2 regions of the Citrobacter pasteurii genome follow, and region 2 is predicted to be linked to the other one. Evidence: predicted binding sites of a transcription regulator. Region 2 holds the regulator's gene; the other holds the start of a gene.
What was found. Region 2 encodes LexA, which represses DNA repair genes until DNA is damaged. Its sites were predicted from a motif close to TNCTGTATGTACATACAGNA; they were not measured.
Positions count from the first base shown of each region.

Region 1: mutH (DNA mismatch repair endonuclease MutH) is a predicted target of LexA. The motif match lies at 6,647-6,666, and genes of this name have one in related genera.

Region 1 is NZ_CP077262.1:1,270,557-1,279,190, reverse strand. Features, by position in the region: gene I6L54_RS06265 (DUF2509 family protein) at 1-349, opposite strand, end outside; gene I6L54_RS06260 (prepilin peptidase-dependent protein) at 346-909, opposite strand; gene I6L54_RS06255 (prepilin peptidase-dependent protein) at 900-1,370, opposite strand; gene thyA (thymidylate synthase) at 1,555-2,349, opposite strand; gene lgt (prolipoprotein diacylglyceryl transferase) at 2,356-3,231, opposite strand; gene ptsP (phosphoenolpyruvate--protein phosphotransferase) at 3,422-5,668, opposite strand; gene rppH (RNA pyrophosphohydrolase) at 5,681-6,211, opposite strand; gene mutH (DNA mismatch repair endonuclease MutH) at 6,896-7,591, shown strand; gene I6L54_RS06225 (TerC family protein) at 7,666-8,379, shown strand; gene ygdR (lipoprotein YgdR) at 8,525-8,634, shown strand, end outside.
Region 2 is NZ_CP077262.1:4,842,998-4,851,631, forward strand. Features, by position in the region: gene I6L54_RS23320 (quinone oxidoreductase) at 1-496, shown strand, start outside; gene pspG (envelope stress response protein PspG) at 798-1,040, opposite strand; gene dusA (tRNA dihydrouridine(20/20a) synthase DusA) at 1,174-2,172, opposite strand; gene I6L54_RS23335 (cupin domain-containing protein) at 2,279-2,767, opposite strand; gene zur (zinc uptake transcriptional repressor Zur) at 2,883-3,401, shown strand; gene I6L54_RS23345 (CsbD family protein) at 3,446-3,655, opposite strand; gene dinF (MATE family efflux transporter DinF) at 3,792-5,111, opposite strand; gene lexA (transcriptional repressor LexA) at 5,232-5,840, opposite strand; gene I6L54_RS23360 (diacylglycerol kinase) at 5,950-6,318, opposite strand; gene plsB (glycerol-3-phosphate 1-O-acyltransferase PlsB) at 6,490-8,634, shown strand, end outside.

The sequences.
Region 1 (8,634 bases), 1.3 Mb from region 2:
CTGAGAATTCGATAGTACCCTCGATAATCATCCCCTGACGCCATAGTGATATACCTTCATATTGCGCAATAAGCAGCACAAGATCGTCGTCGAGCACACGCAGGCAGACCGTCGCACCCTGCGTGGAATAGCGTCGACACTGCGTTGCCATCTGCAAGCTCCAGGGCTGCATACGTGCCCATTCCATGGCGGATTGCACCACTGCCTGATGTTGTAGCGACTGGCTTTCCGTTGCCACCCGCGACGCAAAACTCGCCTCCTGTCGGCTCACGCCTTGCAGCAACAGACTGCCGAGTACCAGGAGTAAAAGCACCATTGCAAGCGATGAAACACCTCTCTCACTGTTCACAGGTTGAATCCTGTGACGTCATAGAATGCCTCAATGACCTTTTGAGGCTCGGCGTTGCTTCTCCCGCGCAGGTGCAACGAAAGCACAGGCGCAAATCCGCTGATATTCAGGCGCTCCACCTGAAATACCTCAATCTGAATAGAATCCGGATCGGTCATTTTATCCCAACCTTTTCCCACGCAGGTTGTTGCGCCACGCAAGGTTTCCAGCACCTTATCTTGAACACGAAACCCAACGACATCGGCCTCCTTCGCCGGAATATCGTCCCAGACACCGTTGCTGTTGGCATCCCAGCGTACAATCACACAGTCTCCCGCGGCTGATATCATCAGCCCTTCTCCGATACAGTTTCCCCGACAATAGCCAGCCCGTTGGAGATGCTTCGCCACGGTATAGATCCGCTGCCAGAGCTCATCTTCAAGCACCAGCTGACGAGTGTTATGCAAAATCTCTCGCTGCAGCGCAGGTAAAAATCGCGCAGCGCTGAGGAGTAAAATACTGCTTATCACCATAGCGATAAGCACCTCAAGCAGTGAAAAGCCACGTTCACTTACCGACATTGATCCGCCTCACTGCGTTCGCAAAGCCTGATTCGTCCCCAACCAGACACCACCACACGCCATTCACCTGCAGCATTCTTCAGGTAGATATGCCCGGCCCATGCGGTATTACGTAAGCCAAAAAAAGCCAGTGACGGTGTTATCTCTACCATCTCGACATCAGCCCAGAGCGGCGTAAAAATCAACGGTGAAACCGGCTGACACGAAGTTTGTGACGTCGCTGAGCTTGCCAGACACCATGTTCCTCCTTCGCGGAGCACGTTGATGACGTGATCACGATTACGCCAGTTAGCATCTTCGCGCAATTGCAGCAGGTAATCCCGCACCTGGCTGGCTGTTTGCCATAACCGCTGCTGTTGTTGCCAGCGCTGCCAACCGTATAACCCCGATGCGCCAAGCGCCGCGACAATCAGCATTGCAATCAGGGTTTCGAGAAGCGTGTAGCCTTGTTGTTTTTTCATGTCGCCAGTATGGCGTGAGAGAAATTAATAACGAGGGGGAAATTCAGCTTCTTCGGCAAGCTACGGAGAATATTTAGCGCATTGCATCACGTTGCAAAATTTCAGGAATCAACGCCGCAGAATGGAATGTAAGGCAAAAAAAAACCGACGCGTAAGGCGCCGGTTGTGACAGGATTAGTCTCGATCAAATAGCGACCGGTGCTTTAATGCCTGGGTGCGGATCGTAACCCTCAATTTCGAAGTCGTCGAAACGATAGTCGAAAATTGAATCTGGTTTACGCTTGATAACCAGCTTCGGCAGCGCGCGTGGCTCGCGGCTAAGCTGCAGATGTGTTTGATCCATATGGTTGCTGTACAGGTGCGTGTCACCGCCTGTCCAGACAAAATCACCGACTTCAAGATCGCACTGCTGCGCCATCATGTGAACCAGTAAGGCGTAGCTGGCGATGTTGAACGGCAGACCGAGGAATACATCGCATGAACGCTGATACAGTTGACAAGAGAGTTTGCCATCCGCCACGTAGAACTGGAAGAACGCATGACACGGCGCCAACGCCATCTTATCCAGTTCGCCTACGTTCCACGCGGAAACGATAATACGACGAGAATCCGGGTCGTTTTTCAACTGGTTCAGCACTGTCGTGATCTGGTCAATATGGCGGCCATCCGGTGTTGGCCATGCACGCCACTGTTTGCCGTAAACCGGACCTAAATTACCGTTCTCGTCAGCCCATTCATCCCAGATTGAGACATTGTTTTCATGCAGGTAGGCAACGTTGGTGTCGCCCTGCAAAAACCACAACAGCTCATGGATGATCGAGCGTAAATGGCAGCGTTTAGTCGTAACCAGCGGAAACCCTTCCTGCAGATTAAAACGCATCTGATGACCAAAAATGGAAAGCGTTCCGGTTCCGGTGCGGTCGTTTTTCTGTGTGCCTTCATCCAGCACTTTTTGCATCAGTTCTAAATACTGTTTCATGGTTCCTCAGGAAACGTGTTGCTGCGGGCTGCGACGGTACGCCCAGACCATCATAATAATACCTGCGACAATCATCGGGATAGACAGGATCTGTCCCATGCTGATGTACTGGACCCATGTGCCGGTAAACTGCGCATCCGGCTGGCGGAAGAATTCGACGATAATACGAAACGCGCCATAGCCAATCAGGAACAGACCGGAAACCGAGCCCATCGGACGAGGTTTGCGAATGTACAGGTTAAGAATGATAAACAGCACAACCCCTTCCAGCGCCATCTCATAAAGCTGTGAGGCATGGCGCGGCAACGAGCCATAGGTATCAAAAATAGACTGCCATTGCGGATTAGTTTGCAGCAATAAAATATCTTCAGTGCGGGAGCCAGGGAACAACATGGCATACTTGAAGTTCGGGTCGACGCGCCCCCACAGTTCACCGTTAATAAAGTTACCCAGGCGGCCTGCGCCCAAACCAAACGGAATCAGTGGAGCAATAAAATCAGAGACCTGGAAGAATGTACGCTTGGTGCGTTTGGCGAAGATAATCATCACCAGAATCACCCCAATAAGCCCGCCATGGAAGGACATGCCCCCATCCCAGACGCGGAACAGATATAGCGGGTTATCAAGGAACAGCGGGAAGTTATAGAACAGCACGTAGCCAATACGCCCGCCGAGGAAGACCCCGAGGAAGCCTGCATAAAGTAAGTTTTCGACTTCGTTTTTGGTCCAGCCACTGCCCGGGCGATTAGCCCGGCGCGTCGCCAGCCACATCGCGAAAATAAACCCCACCAGGTACATCATGCCGTACCAGTGAAGCGCGACGGGTCCAATTGAGAAAATGACCGGATCGAAATCCGGAAAATGCAGATAGCTACTGGTCATCTGTCACCACAAGTTCTTGTTATTTCGCTGAAGTCAGACAGCAATTGATAAGCGCGCCAGCATAATGCAGGCGCTCCAAAGGTGCGAATGATAGCACAAGGGGATCGCAGCGGATGCCGGGAAGATGTAAAAGATCTGTATAGGTAATCTTTACTCACCGTATTGCCTGATGGCGCTACGCTTATCAGGCCTACAATCCTCCGCGAATCAATCCTCCCATGCCACGGCGCTCCATAAAGGCCGCCACCTGATGGCGTACTTCTGTCGCCATCTGCGCTTCCAGGCTGCGCTGAGCCAGCGTTTGCGCCTCATCAAAATCGATGTGGCGCAGTAGATATTTAACGCGAGCCACTGAACGACCGTTCATTGATAAATGGCGAAAGCCCAGGCCAATTAGAATGGCCACGCACATCGGGTCGCCCGCCATTTCACCGCACAAGCGCAAATCGATGCCGCTTCTTTCGGCTTCCTGTGCAATCATCGCCAGTGCGCGTAACATCCCCGGATGCAGGCTGTCATAAATGCTGGCTACCCGCGTATTGTTACGATCGACAGCCAGAATGTACTGGGTGAGATCGTTGGTCCCAACCGAGATAAAATCGATCCTGTTTGCTAAATGCGGCAGCATAAACACCATCGACGGGACTTCCAGCATGATGCCAATGCGTGGTTTTGGGATCTCGTAGCCGATCATCTCTTCCACTTCGCGTCCGGCACGTTCTATCAGGCGTCGCGCTTCATCCACTTCATCAATACTGGTCACCATCGGCAGTAAAATGCTCAGGTTTCCGGTTGCCGCATTCGCGCGCAGCATGGCGCGAACCTGGATCAAAAAGATCTCCGGTTGATCGAGCGTTATACGGATCCCCCGCCAGCCAAGGCACGGGTTTTCTTCGCTGATGGGCATGTACGGCAGTTGTTTATCGGCCCCGACATCCAGCGTACGCAGAGTTACGGGCTTATCGTTAAACATCTGCAGCATTCCCTGATACTGCGCAACCTGCTCTTCTTCAGATGGAAAGCCGCTTTGCAGCATGAACGGGATTTCAGTACGATACAGCCCGATACCGTCAATTCGGCTACCCAGCTTCTCTTCATGTTCCGGGCTTAGCCCCGCGTTGAGCATCACCTTCACGCGCTCGCCGCTTTTTAACTGTGCTGGCTGGTTGACGTCATCTTCCGCCAGGCGGCTCAGTTCAACTTCTTCACTGATAAGACGCTGGTATTCCTGGATCAATACCGGTTCCGGATCGACCAACAGTTCGCCACGATAGCCATCCACCACCAACGTGCGGCGGTGCAACACAGACGGCTGGATATCAGCCCCCATTACGGTCGGGATCCCCAGCGCACGGACCATAATCGCCGCGTGAGAGTTGGCGGCACCATCCCTGACGACAACCCCTACCAACCGGTCCTGGGGAAGTTCCGCCAGCGTAGTGGCAGACAGCTCATCCGCCACCAGAACGAAACGTTCCGGCCAGGCGTTCGGTCCCTGGATCGCGTCATCAAGATGGAACAGCAGACGCTGGCCCAGCGCGCGCAAATCCCCGGCTCGCTCTTTGAGATAGTTATCGCTCAGCGCGGCGAACTGTTCGGCAAACTTTTCGATAATCGTTTTAACGGCCCACTCGGCCACCGAACCATTATCCACTTCCGCAAATAACTCGCGGCGCAAACGGGTATCGGAGAGCAGGTGCGAATAGAGATCAAAAATTGCCGCTGTCTCTTTCTGTGCCCCGGCAGCAAAACGCTTACTATAGCGGCGAAATTCATTCGCGGCTTCTTCCAGTGCGCCAGTCAGACGTTCACGCTCAAGCACCGGATCCAACGTTGAAGCCTGATACACCTGCTCCATCAGCGGCAGCGTGGCATCCTGCCAGCCTTCCGCGATCGCCACACCGGGTGCTGCAGGCAATGCGCGGATACGCGTTTGCCGGTATTGCCCAAATAGCGCGGTTAACTGCGACTGAGACAGAATAGCGGCCATTTGTGTGGCAAGCGTGACCAGAAATGATTCTTCGCTTTCGTCGTACTGGCGCAACTCACGTTGCTGTACCACCAGGACGCCTAATAACTGGCGTCGCTGGATGATCGGTACGCCTAAGAACGCACGAAAGCGTTCTTCTTTCACCGAAGGAATATATTTAAAGCTGGGGTGTTTTTGCGCATCGGCAAGGTTGATAGGTTCCGCCAGCCTGCCAACCAGGCCAACGATCCCTTCATCAAACGCCAGTGCAACAGTGCGACCGCGTGGTTTTTTCAGTCCTCGGGTCGCCATGAGGTAATAACAGCGTCGGTCGTGATCGGCCAGGTAGACCGAGCAGACCTCTGTATCCATCGCAAGACAGATGTCAGTAACCAGAATATTCAACGCCTCATTGAGACGTGGAGCACTGGCCACCTTTTCGACTATTTCGCGCAGGCGGGTGAGCATAATTTGCGTAGCTTAACCTCTTTTACGTCTGTACGCAGGTGCGCTTTGCGGCTTAGGAGTGCTCTCCTGAAGCGCCATCACAACACTTGCGAATTCTTTCATCACCCTGCGATAGACATCGCGTTTAAATGACACCACCTGTCGAACCGGATACCAGTAACTCACCCAGCGCCAGCCGTCGAACTCAGGTGTACTGCTGGTTTGCATATTGATTTCAGCATCGCTGCTGACCAACTGCAGAAGAAACCATTTTTGTTTCTGGCCGATACAAACCGGCTTTGTGTCCCAACGCACCAAACGTTTCGGTAACTTGTAACGCAACCAGTTACGAGTAGAAGCAAGGATCCGCACATCTTTACGGCTCAGACCTACTTCTTCAAAGAGTTCCCGGTACATCGCCTGCTCTGCTGTCTCTCCTGCATTTATCCCGCCTTGCGGGAATTGCCAGGAGTGCTGACCAAATCGCCGGGCCCACATGACCTGCCCCTGGCGGTTACAAATTACTATCCCTACATTCGGGCGGTAGCCATCGTCATCAATCACCGGACTACCTCAACATAAACCTTATATACAAACGATTGTTTCACACTCCAGAGGGGCGGTAAACCACTCTGTTAAGAGCGCGATATTCTAATAACAATTGAATAACTCACAGCAAAGGGCCGAGTTATAAACAGAAGATACGCTACATAGGCGATTTTATTCACCTTTTCTGTGGATATAGTTGTGAAGAAGTACGGAATTACTATGGGAAAACCCGGAACAGTCTGAATAAGACATCCGTCACAATCCAAAAATAGTCTTATATATTCATTAAGTTAAAAGTAATAACTGTAGCTAAACCTGCAGAAGTGTGATGCACATCACGCATACGATCTTCGAGCTGATGAAAGATCGACCAGCGTTGGTTTTATCCACAGATTATGCCAATAAGTTAGGCACAATTTGTGTGAAAATTCGATTTTCGTCGCACGTCAAGGCTGTAAATTGAAACAGTAGTGGGGGTTTTTCACAGTTATCCCATCTTTCTGTGGATAACATGGTGTAAGATCCTGTTCATTGTCAGTGACCAGAATTGGAAAACCCGGCTTTCTGTTGCGCAACCCTCTACATCAAAATATAAAAACCACTATAAATCATGCAATTGGATAAAATATGTGGAAAAAGATAAACTCTGTCCACACGGTGTAAAATCATTGCTCGTTTTTTAACCCAAGGGTAACCCTGATGCCAGAACTCCATCCATTGCTTTCTCCTCCAGAATCCGAAGCCCAGTTGCTGCACCAGGCACGGCAACTTTCGGGCTACACGCTGGGAGAACTGGCGGCGATGGCAGGACTCGCCACGCCAAAGGATCTGAAGCGGGACAAAGGTTGGATTGGCGTGCTGCTGGAAATTTGGCTTGGGGCCAGTGCGGGCAGTAAACCGGAGCAGGATTTTGCCGCGCTGGGCGTGGAGTTAAAAACGATCCCTGTAGATAGCCTTGGCAAACCGTTGGAAACGACCTTTGTCTGCGTAGCACCGTTAACCGGCAATACTGGCGTGACCTGGGAAACCAGCCATGTTCGACACAAGCTTAAACGCGTGTTGTGGATACCCGTAGAAGGTGAACGCAGCATCCCTGTGGCTGAACGGCGCGTTGGCTCTCCACTACTGTGGAGTCCGAATGAAGAGGAAGATCGACAGTTACGTCTGGACTGGGAAGAGTTGATGGACATGATAGTGTTAGGCCACGTCGAACGTATCACCGCCCGTCATGGTGAAGTTTTACAACTACGCCCAAAAGCCGCCAACGCCCGGGCGCTTACCGAGGCCATTGGCGCTCATGGCGAACCCATCCTCACCCTGCCCCGCGGTTTTTACCTGAAAAAGAACTTCACCCGCGCATTGCTGGAACGGCATTTTCTATTCCAGGCTCAATAACACACCCTGACCTTTCGCCCGTCGCGTTACGCGCCTATAATTACCGCTTCTTTTTTTTGGCAGGACTTTGTTCGATGTTATTTGCATGGATAACCGATCCTAACGCCTGGCTGGCGCTCGGTACGCTGACGCTGCTGGAGATCGTTCTCGGGATCGACAATATTATTTTCCTTTCTCTGGTTGTAGCAAAACTCCCAACAGCACAACGCAATCATGCCCGACGAATCGGGCTGGCGGCAGCGATGGTGATGCGTCTGGCGCTGCTGGCATCCATCGCATGGGTAACGCGGCTCACGAACCCGTTATTCGAACTGTTTGGCGAGGCGATTTCAGCGCGCGATCTGATCCTTCTGCTCGGCGGATTGTTCCTGATCTGGAAAGCGAGTAAAGAGATCCACGAGTCCATTGAGGGTGAAGAGGAAGGGCTGAAAACCCGCGTCTCTTCTTTCCTGGGCGCGATTGTGCAGATCATGCTGTTGGATATTATCTTCAGTCTGGACTCTGTAATCACCGCAGTAGGCTTGTCCGATCATCTGTTTATTATGATGGCAGCCGTCGTGATTGCCGTGGGCGTAATGATGTTTGCAGCCCGCCCAATCGGTGAGTTTGTTGATCGTCACCCTTCGGTAAAAATGCTGGCGCTCTCTTTCCTGATACTGGTTGGCTTCACGCTAATCCTGGAAAGCTTCGATGTCCATGTGCCGAAAGGATACATTTACTTCGCTATGTTCTTCTCTATCGCTGTAGAGACCCTGAACCTGTGGCGCAATAAAAAAAATCCGCTCTGACTGACACTCTCGCTCCCCGCATGGGGAGCGAATACTCCCCGCGCACCTTCCTTCTCTCACAGATTAAGATTTTACTGCTTTCGCCCTGCACAACTTCGCGTTATTACTAAACTAGTGTCAGACGCAGGCCATTGAGGATAAGCAGATGAAAAAATGGGCAGTTTTAATTTCCGCCGTCGGGCTGGCTTTTGCCGTTTCCGGATGCAGCAGCGATTATGTGATGGCAACAAAAGATGGGCGAATGATCCTGACCGA
Region 2 (8,634 bases):
ATTGGGTGCGAAGCTGATTGGTACCGTCGGCAGTGCGCAAAAAGCGCAAATTGCGCGGCAGGCCGGCGCATGGCAGGTTATTAACTATCGTGAAGAAAGCATAGTTGAACGAGTGAAAGAGGTAACCGGCGGTAAAAAAGTGCGGGTGGTGTATGACTCGGTAGGGAAAGATACCTGGGAAGCCTCACTGGATTGCCTGCAACGCCGGGGATTGATGGTCAGCTTTGGTAATGCTTCCGGGCCGGTGACTGGCGTGAACTTAGGTATTCTGAACCAGAAAGGTTCGCTGTACGTGACCCGTCCTTCACTCCAGGGGTATATCACCAATCACCGTGAATTAACTGAAGCCAGCAATGAGCTGTTCTCGCTGATTGCCAGTGGGGTGATCAAAGTGGATGTCGCGCCGGGTCAGAAATTTGCGTTAAGTGACGCGCAACGGGCCCATGAAGCACTGGAAAGCCGGGCCACGCAGGGCTCGAGTTTACTGATCCCGTAATGCTCCGACTTCCCCTAAATAATTCAAGCAGCAGGAAGGCGGCAATTGAATGAATCCCCAGGAGCTTACTGGAGTAAGTGACTGGGGTGAATGAAAGCAGCCAACACACCTGCGGTTTGAATTATGACGGGGAAGTAAAGAATTAGGGCTTCCCGTAGGAAGCCCTTTCTTTTTTTAGTTCGGCTGTATGTAGGGTACAGCTCGATGAATTCGTTAACCGCGCAATAGTGACAGATTTGATAATCAATTCCTATTTGGTTCTAAAGGCAATGTTGCAGGTTGTGACGCACCGCTCAATACCTTAGTAAAATCGACGGTTATTGCGCTGATACTGTGGGACTTTTGGCGCTTTTATCGCCTTGATAATCCACACCACGGCAACGGCCAGGAGCAGCCAGGGTAAAAGTTTTATCATCAAGGCAAAGAGTCCGCCCAAAAACATCACCACAGTGGCAACCACCAATGCGGCCAACACCCCCAGCAAAGATACGCCGGTGACCATCAGCATGATAAAAAACCCAATCACAAAAAGTAGTTCCAGCATGGCTCTCTCCCGAAATGAAATTCTCTCCATTGCATTACAAGAAACATGCCAAAATTAATGCATTGATTTATAAAGAAAACGCCCCGCGACAAAGCGCAGGGCGTGGTGAAATTAACTAACTTTTGGTGAGAACTTAACGCTTGTCTGCCACCAGTTTCAGCGCGTGTTCCAGAACGTTAATATCGGCCCCGGCTTTATGCGCATTTTCACTCAGATAACGACGCCATTGGCGTGCGCCTGGAATTCCCTGGAACAACCCCAGCATGTGGCGGGTCACATGCCCCAGATACGTACCTTTACTCAGCTCCCGCTCAATATAGGGATACATGGCACGCACCACGGCGACAGGGTCTGCATCCGGCGTGGTCGCAGCAAAAATTTCACGGTCGACCGACGCCAGAATCCCCGGGTTTTGATAAGCTTCACGCCCCACCATCACGCCATCCATATGTTGCAGATGCGTTTTTGCTTCTTCCAGTGATTTAATTCCACCGTTAATCGACATCGTCAGCTGCGGGAAATCACGCTTCAACTGATAAACACGGTCATAATCCAGCGGCGGGATCTCACGGTTTTCCTTCGGGCTTAGCCCGGACAGCCAGGCCTTGCGGGCGTGGATGATAAACATCTCACATTCACCTTTACCGGAGACCATATTGATGAAGTCACACAGGAATTCGTAGCTGTCCTGATCATCGATACCGATGCGCGTTTTGACCGTCACCGGAATCGACACCACATCGCGCATCGCCTTCACGCAATCAGCGACCAGTTGCGCATTCCCCATCAGGCAAGCGCCAAACATCCCGTTTTGTACGCGATCGGAAGGGCAGCCGACGTTGAGGTTAATCTCGTCATAACCTCGTGCTTCAGCCAGCTTTGCGCACTGGGCCAGCGCGGCAGGATCGCTCCCGCCCAGTTGCAATGCGACCGGATGCTCTTCTTCGCTATACGCCAGGTAATCGCCTTTGCCATGAATAATTGCCCCGGTGGTCACCATCTCCGTATAGAGCAGCGTCTGGCTGGACAGTAAGCGCAAAAAGTAGCGGCAGTGTCTGTCCGTCCAGTCGAGCATCGGCGCGATAGAAAAACGATGAGCGGGAAAAGCGGTAGACTGAGATTCAGGCAGCATGGCGAATATTCAAGCATCCGGTTAAAAAAGGGGCGCTACTATAGCATAGACCGTTGCGATAGTGAGCCACATCATCGTGGATAGCGCCCTTCGTCCGCGTGGATCGTCATTTCCGCCCGGGTTTTCCGTCGTGTGGACCAAAAAACTGTGGAGGATGGTCAACCCAGCGATCCTCGCGCGTGGCGGCATAAACCGGATTAAGCGGATAATAAATGCGATTGTATTTTTTGTTCGCCTCACCGACGACCAGCAGACGTACCTCTTCACTGGTGTTATTGATAAAGGTGTGACACACACCGGTTCCTGCCGGGAAACCAACGCTGTCGCCGGGTTCCAGCTTCCATAAGTAACCATTGATCCAGGCTTCCGGGTAGCCTTCCAGCACGTAGATGAACTCTTCTTCATCACTTTCAGCGTGTGGATAAGAAGTACGACGACCCGGCGGCAGGCGTTCGTGATGAATGCCTAATCGCCCTAACCCCAACCTGCGGGCCAGCGGCGCGCCAATAGAAAAAAGCTCATCGCTGCCTGGATAGGTGGAGTCATCAGGCCCCTCAACTTCACGCCAGTGGCGAATACAATCGGGTCTTTTCATGTTAATTTTCCAGTGTTGCGATGCGTCAGGTATAGCACACAGCGGTGGATCTCGGCGTTTTAAGCAAAACATGATAAAGTAAGGGATTAACCTTCCACGCAAATCGAGGCGCCAAATGGACAAAACCACCACGCAGGAGTTATTGGCTCAAGCTGAAAAACTCTGTGTGCAACGTAACGTGCGGCTAACGCCACAACGCCTCGAAGTGCTGCGCCTGATGAGCCTGCAGGAAGGTGCGATCAGCGCCTATGACCTGCTTGATCTGCTGCGGGAAACCGAGCCGCAGGCCAAACCCCCTACCGTGTATCGTGCGCTCGATTTTCTGCTGGAACAAGGGTTTGTGCATAAGGTGGAATCCACCAACAGCTATGTCCTTTGCCATCTGTTCGATCAGCCAACCCATAGCTCGGCAATGTTTATTTGTGACCGCTGTGGCGTGGTAAAAGAAGAGTGTGCGGAAGGCGTGGAAGATATTATGCATACGCTGGCAGCTAAAATGGGATTTGCTCTGCGCCATAATGTGATTGAAGCCCACGGCCTGTGTCCGGCATGTGTGGAAGTTGAATCATGCCGCCATCCTGGCGAATGCCAGCATGACCATACAATTCAGGTGAAAAAGAAAGTCGGGCGGTAAATAAAAGAGCGTACGTCCTTGTACTCTCAGGAGGGAGGGGTTAATTACCAGCGGTAATCGTTGCGTTTTTCCCAATCTTTAACTTCTTTCTCCGCCTGATCTTTCGCGTACCCGTATCGTTCCTGGACTTTACCTACCAGCTGGTCGCGTTTACCTTCAATGACCGTCATATCATCATCGGTCAGTTTGCCCCATTGCTCTTTCACTTTACCTTTGAACTGTTTCCAGTTACCGCTGACTTCGTCTTTATTCATCATCAAGTCCTCATCGTTAGGTTGTGAATAGCGCGAGTGCCATGTCCAGACACATGCTGTTTTCTCTGGACGTGAGAATAAGTGTAGTCAGTGATTCTGAGCTTTATTTACTATTCGGAATTTTTAACCATTCCTTTCAGGCAAACCAGGTACCATTACGCCAGTGACGCCGCCAGATAAAGGCCAGCGATAGCCCGCGCAGCGCGAGAAAAACGGTTAACGCCAGCCACAAACCATGATTTCCGAGCCACGGCAACGTCAGGAGCGTTAAGGTGAATCCCACTGCGGCAACGGCCATACTGTTGCGCATTTCTGCAGCCCGCGTCGCGCCAATAAACATCCCGTCGAGCAGGTAACACCAAACGCCCACCAGCGGTAACACCACCTGCCAGAAAAGATAGCGATCGGCCAGCTGTTGGATTTGCGACAGCGAGGTCAGCAGCGCCACAATCTGCTCGCCGAACAGGGCATAGACCAGCGAAAAAAGGATCGCCACAATTCCCGACTGCCGACACGCCGCTCGCCAAACATCCAGCAGTTGACTGCCATCCCGCGCGCCATAAGCCTGACCAGAATGGGCTTCCACGGCATAGGCAAATCCGTCCAGCGCATAGGCGGTGAACGTCAACAGAGTCATCAGAACGGCGTTGACTGCAATAATATCGCCCCCGAGACGCGCCCCCAGCACCGTAATCGCACCAAAACAGAGCTGCAACAACAGCGAGCGCAGCATGATGTCACGGTTAAGCGCCAGTAAACGGCGGAAGTTGCCACGCCACGCCTGCTTCAGCATTGCCAGCGAAATTCCGCGCATATGCAGGACCTTACGTACCATCATCAGACCGATCAGCAAAGTGGCATATTCGGCAATCACCGTCGCCAGCGCCGCGCCCTGTACGTTCATATGCAGGCCCATCACCAGCCACAAATCGAGCATGATGTTAAGCACATTGCCGACAATCAGCAGGATAACCGGCGCACGCGCATATTGAACGCCAAGCAACCAGCCGAGCAACACCAGATTGGCCAGTGAGGCGGGCGCGCTTAACCAGCGGATTTCCAGGAACCTTCGGGCCTGCTCCAGCACCGCTTCGCTACCTCCCACGATATGCAACGCCAGGCTGATAACCGGTGCGCGAAACAGTGCGATAAGCAGCCCCGCTCCCAGCGCCAGCATCAGCGGCTGAACCAGCGCGCGCGCCAGTGCCTGCGGATTTTTCGCACCGAACGCCTGGGCTGTCAGACCAGTGGTACTCATACGCAAAAAAAGCAGCAGCATAAAGAGAAAACTGGTCGCTGTTGCGCCAACGGCAACGCCACCAAGGTAGACCGGGCTATCCAGATGACCAATCACCGCCGTATCCACCAGTCCCAGCAGTGGAACAGTGATGTTGGAGAAAATCATCGGTAAGGCAAGGTGCCAAAGTGCTTTATCAGAGGAGGTAAAGAAAGGCATGGAAAGGAGCCTGAAAAGAAATTAACGCGTTTTTGTAGACCCGATAAGGTAGCATCATCGGGCAATTTGCCGGAGAGCGACGTAAACGCCCTCTCCGGCCTACAGGAAATCAGCAGATCATTACAGCCATTCACCGTTACGAATCACGCCTACCGCCAACCCTTCAATGGTGAAGTTTTGCTCGCGCAGATCGACAACGATAGGTTTAAATTCACTGTTTTCCGGCAGAAGTTCAACCTTGTTGCCCTGCTTTTTCAGGCGCTTAACAGTGACTTCATCATCAATACGGGCAACAACAACCTGGCCGTTACGCACGTCCTGCGTTTTATGCACAGCCAGTAAATCGCCATCCATAATCCCGATATCTTTCATCGACATACCGCTGACGCGCAGCAGAAAATCGGCGTTCGGTTTGAACAGTGATGGGTCAACCTGGTAATGGCCTTCGATGTGCTGCTGTGCCAGAAGTGGCTCACCGGCCGCGACACGACCAACAAGCGGTAAACCTTCCTCTTCTTCCTGCAGCAGGCGAATACCACGCGATGCGCCAGAAACGATTTCCAGTACACCTTTACGCGCCAGTGCTTTCAGGTGTTCTTCAGCCGCGTTTGGGGAACGGAACCCCAAACGCTGCGCGATCTCCGCACGCGTCGGTGGCATACCTGTCTGGCTGATGTGATCTCTAATGAGATCAAACACCTCTTGCTGCCTGGCCGTTAACGCTTTCATTCCGCCCCCTGGGTGTATATACAGTTATGCTGTGAGTATATACAGCTAAAGGCGAATTTGGAACCGCAAACTGCACAAAAAACAGGAGATTTATGAAGTTGTGGAACCTTTATCGCAAATGCGACCACAACAGGATGCCCCAGGTGATCAGAGCGACAAAAATAGAAAGCAATACTGCAGCCGATCCCATATCTTTCGCCCGGCCAGAAAGCTCGTGATACTCCGAACCTATTCGGTCGACGACCGCCTCAATGGCGCTATTCAGAATTTCAACGATCATCACCAGCATCACCGAACCAATCAGCAGTACGCGGGTAATCGCGTCAACGTCCAGCCAGCAGGCGATGGCTACCCCCAACAGTACGGCAACGCTTTCCTGACGGAATGCCGCCTCATTGATCCATGCGGCGCGGAAACCTTGCCAGGAATAGCCTGCTGCTTTGATAATCCGAGTAAATCCAGTGGTATTATTGGCCATCAAAAGAACCTTTTTACATAATTAGCGTGAGTATTATTGTATCGTTACCCTGTTTGTTTCAGGGCATAAGCAAAGCTGCGCGAAGTATGACGGGATACCACAGAAATTCACTAAACTTTCTGATATCCTTGCAGCGCATTTGCATTATTAACCAGAGGCTTTACATCGTTTATGTCCGGCTGGCCACGAATTTACTACAAATTACTGAATTTACCATTAAGCATCCTGGTAAAAAGCAAGTCTATCCCGGCGGAACCCGCCCCGGAATTGGGACTCGATACCTCTCGTCCCATTATGTACGTCTTACCGTACAACTCAAAAGCAGACTTGCTGACGCTGCGTGCCCAATGTCTGGTGCACGACCTCCCTGACCCCCTGGAACCGCTGGAGATAGATGGGACTTTGCTGCCGCGCTACGTGTTTATACACGGCGGCCCGCGTGTATTCACCTATTACACGCCAAAAGAAGAGTCCATCAAGCTGTTCCATAACTATCTCGATCTGCATCGCAGCAACCCCGATCTGGATGTACAGATGGTGCCGGTGTCGGTGATGTTTGGCCGTGCTCCAGGGCGCGAGAAAGGCGAAGTCAATCCGCCGCTGCGTATGCTGAACGGTGTACAGAAATTCTTTGCGGTGTCCTGGCTGGGTCGCGACAGTTTTGTCCGCTTCTCGCCTTCGGTCTCCCTGCGTCGCATGGCAGACGAACACGGCACGGATAAAACCATCGCCCAAAAACTGGCACGCGTGGCGCGTATGCACTTTGCTCGCCAGCGCCTGGCCGCAGTCGGCCCGCGACTCCCTGCCCGTCAGGATCTGTTTAATAAGCTGTTGGCCTCAAAAGCGATCGCCAGAGCGGTGGAAGATGAAGCCCGCAGTAAAAAGATCTCCCACGAAAAAGCGCAGCAAAACGCGATTGCGCTGATGGAAGAGATCGCCGCCAACTTCTCCTATGAGATGATCCGCCTGACGGACCGTATTCTGGGCTTTACCTGGAACCGTCTGTATCAGGGCATTAATGTTCACAATGCTGAACGTGTACGCCAACTGGCGCACGACGGACATGAAATCGTCTATGTGCCGTGCCACCGCAGTCATATGGACTACATGCTGCTGTCGTATGTTCTGTACCATCAGGGGCTGGTTCCACCGCATATCGCGGCAGGGATCAACCTGAATTTCTGGCCGGCAGGTCCGATTTTCCGCCGTCTGGGCGCATTCTTTATTCGTCGTACGTTTAAAGGCAATAAGCTCTATTCCACCGTATTCCGCGAATACCTGGGCGAGTTGTTCAGCCGTGGTTACTCGGTTGAATACTTTGTCGAAGGTGGCCGCTCACGTACCGGCCGTCTGCTTGACCCGAAAACCGGCACGCTGTCGATGACCATCCAGGCGATGCTGCGCGGCGGTACGCGTCCCATTACACTGGTGCCTATCTACATCGGCTACGAGCATGTGATGGAAGTGGGAACTTACGCAAAAGAGCTGCGTGGCGCGACCAAAGAGAAAGAGAGCCTGCCGCAAATGCTGCGCGGTTTGAGCAAGCTACGTAATCTGGGTCAGGGCTACGTTAACTTTGGCGAACCTATGCCATTGATGACCTACCTGAATCAGCATGTGCCGGAGTGGCGCGAATCTATCGATCCTATCGAGTCTATTCGCCCGGCCTGGCTGACGCCGACAGTGAATAACATTGCTGCCGACCTGATGGTACGCATTAACAACGCGGGCGCGGCCAACGCCATGAACCTGTGTTGTACCGCGTTACTGGCTTCCCGTCAGCGTTCTCTGACGCGCGAGCAGCTAACCGAACAGCTCGATTGCTACCTGAGCCTGTTGCGCAATGTGCCGTATGCTTCGGATACGACAGTGCCGACACAAAGCGCCAGTGAACTTATCGACCACGCCTTGCAGATGAACAAGTTTGAGGTTGAGAAAGACACGATCGGTGACATCATTATTCTGCCGCGCGAGCAGGCGGTACTGATGACCTACTACCGCAACAACATTGCGCACATGCTGGTTCTGCCTTCGTTGATGGCCGCGATTGTGACTCAGCACCGCCGGATTTCACGCGCCGCATTGCAGCAGCATATTGAAGCGCTGTACCCGATGCTGAAAGCAGAGCTGTTCCTGCGTTGGGAGCGTGATGAGCTTGCCGGGGTAATTGACGAGCTGGTCAACGAAATGCAGCGTCAGGGTCTGATAACCCTGCAGAACGATGAGCTGCATATCAACCCGGTTCATTCTCGCACGCTGCAGTTGTTGGCTGCGGGCGCGCGTGAAACGCTACAGCGCTATGCCATTACCTTCTGG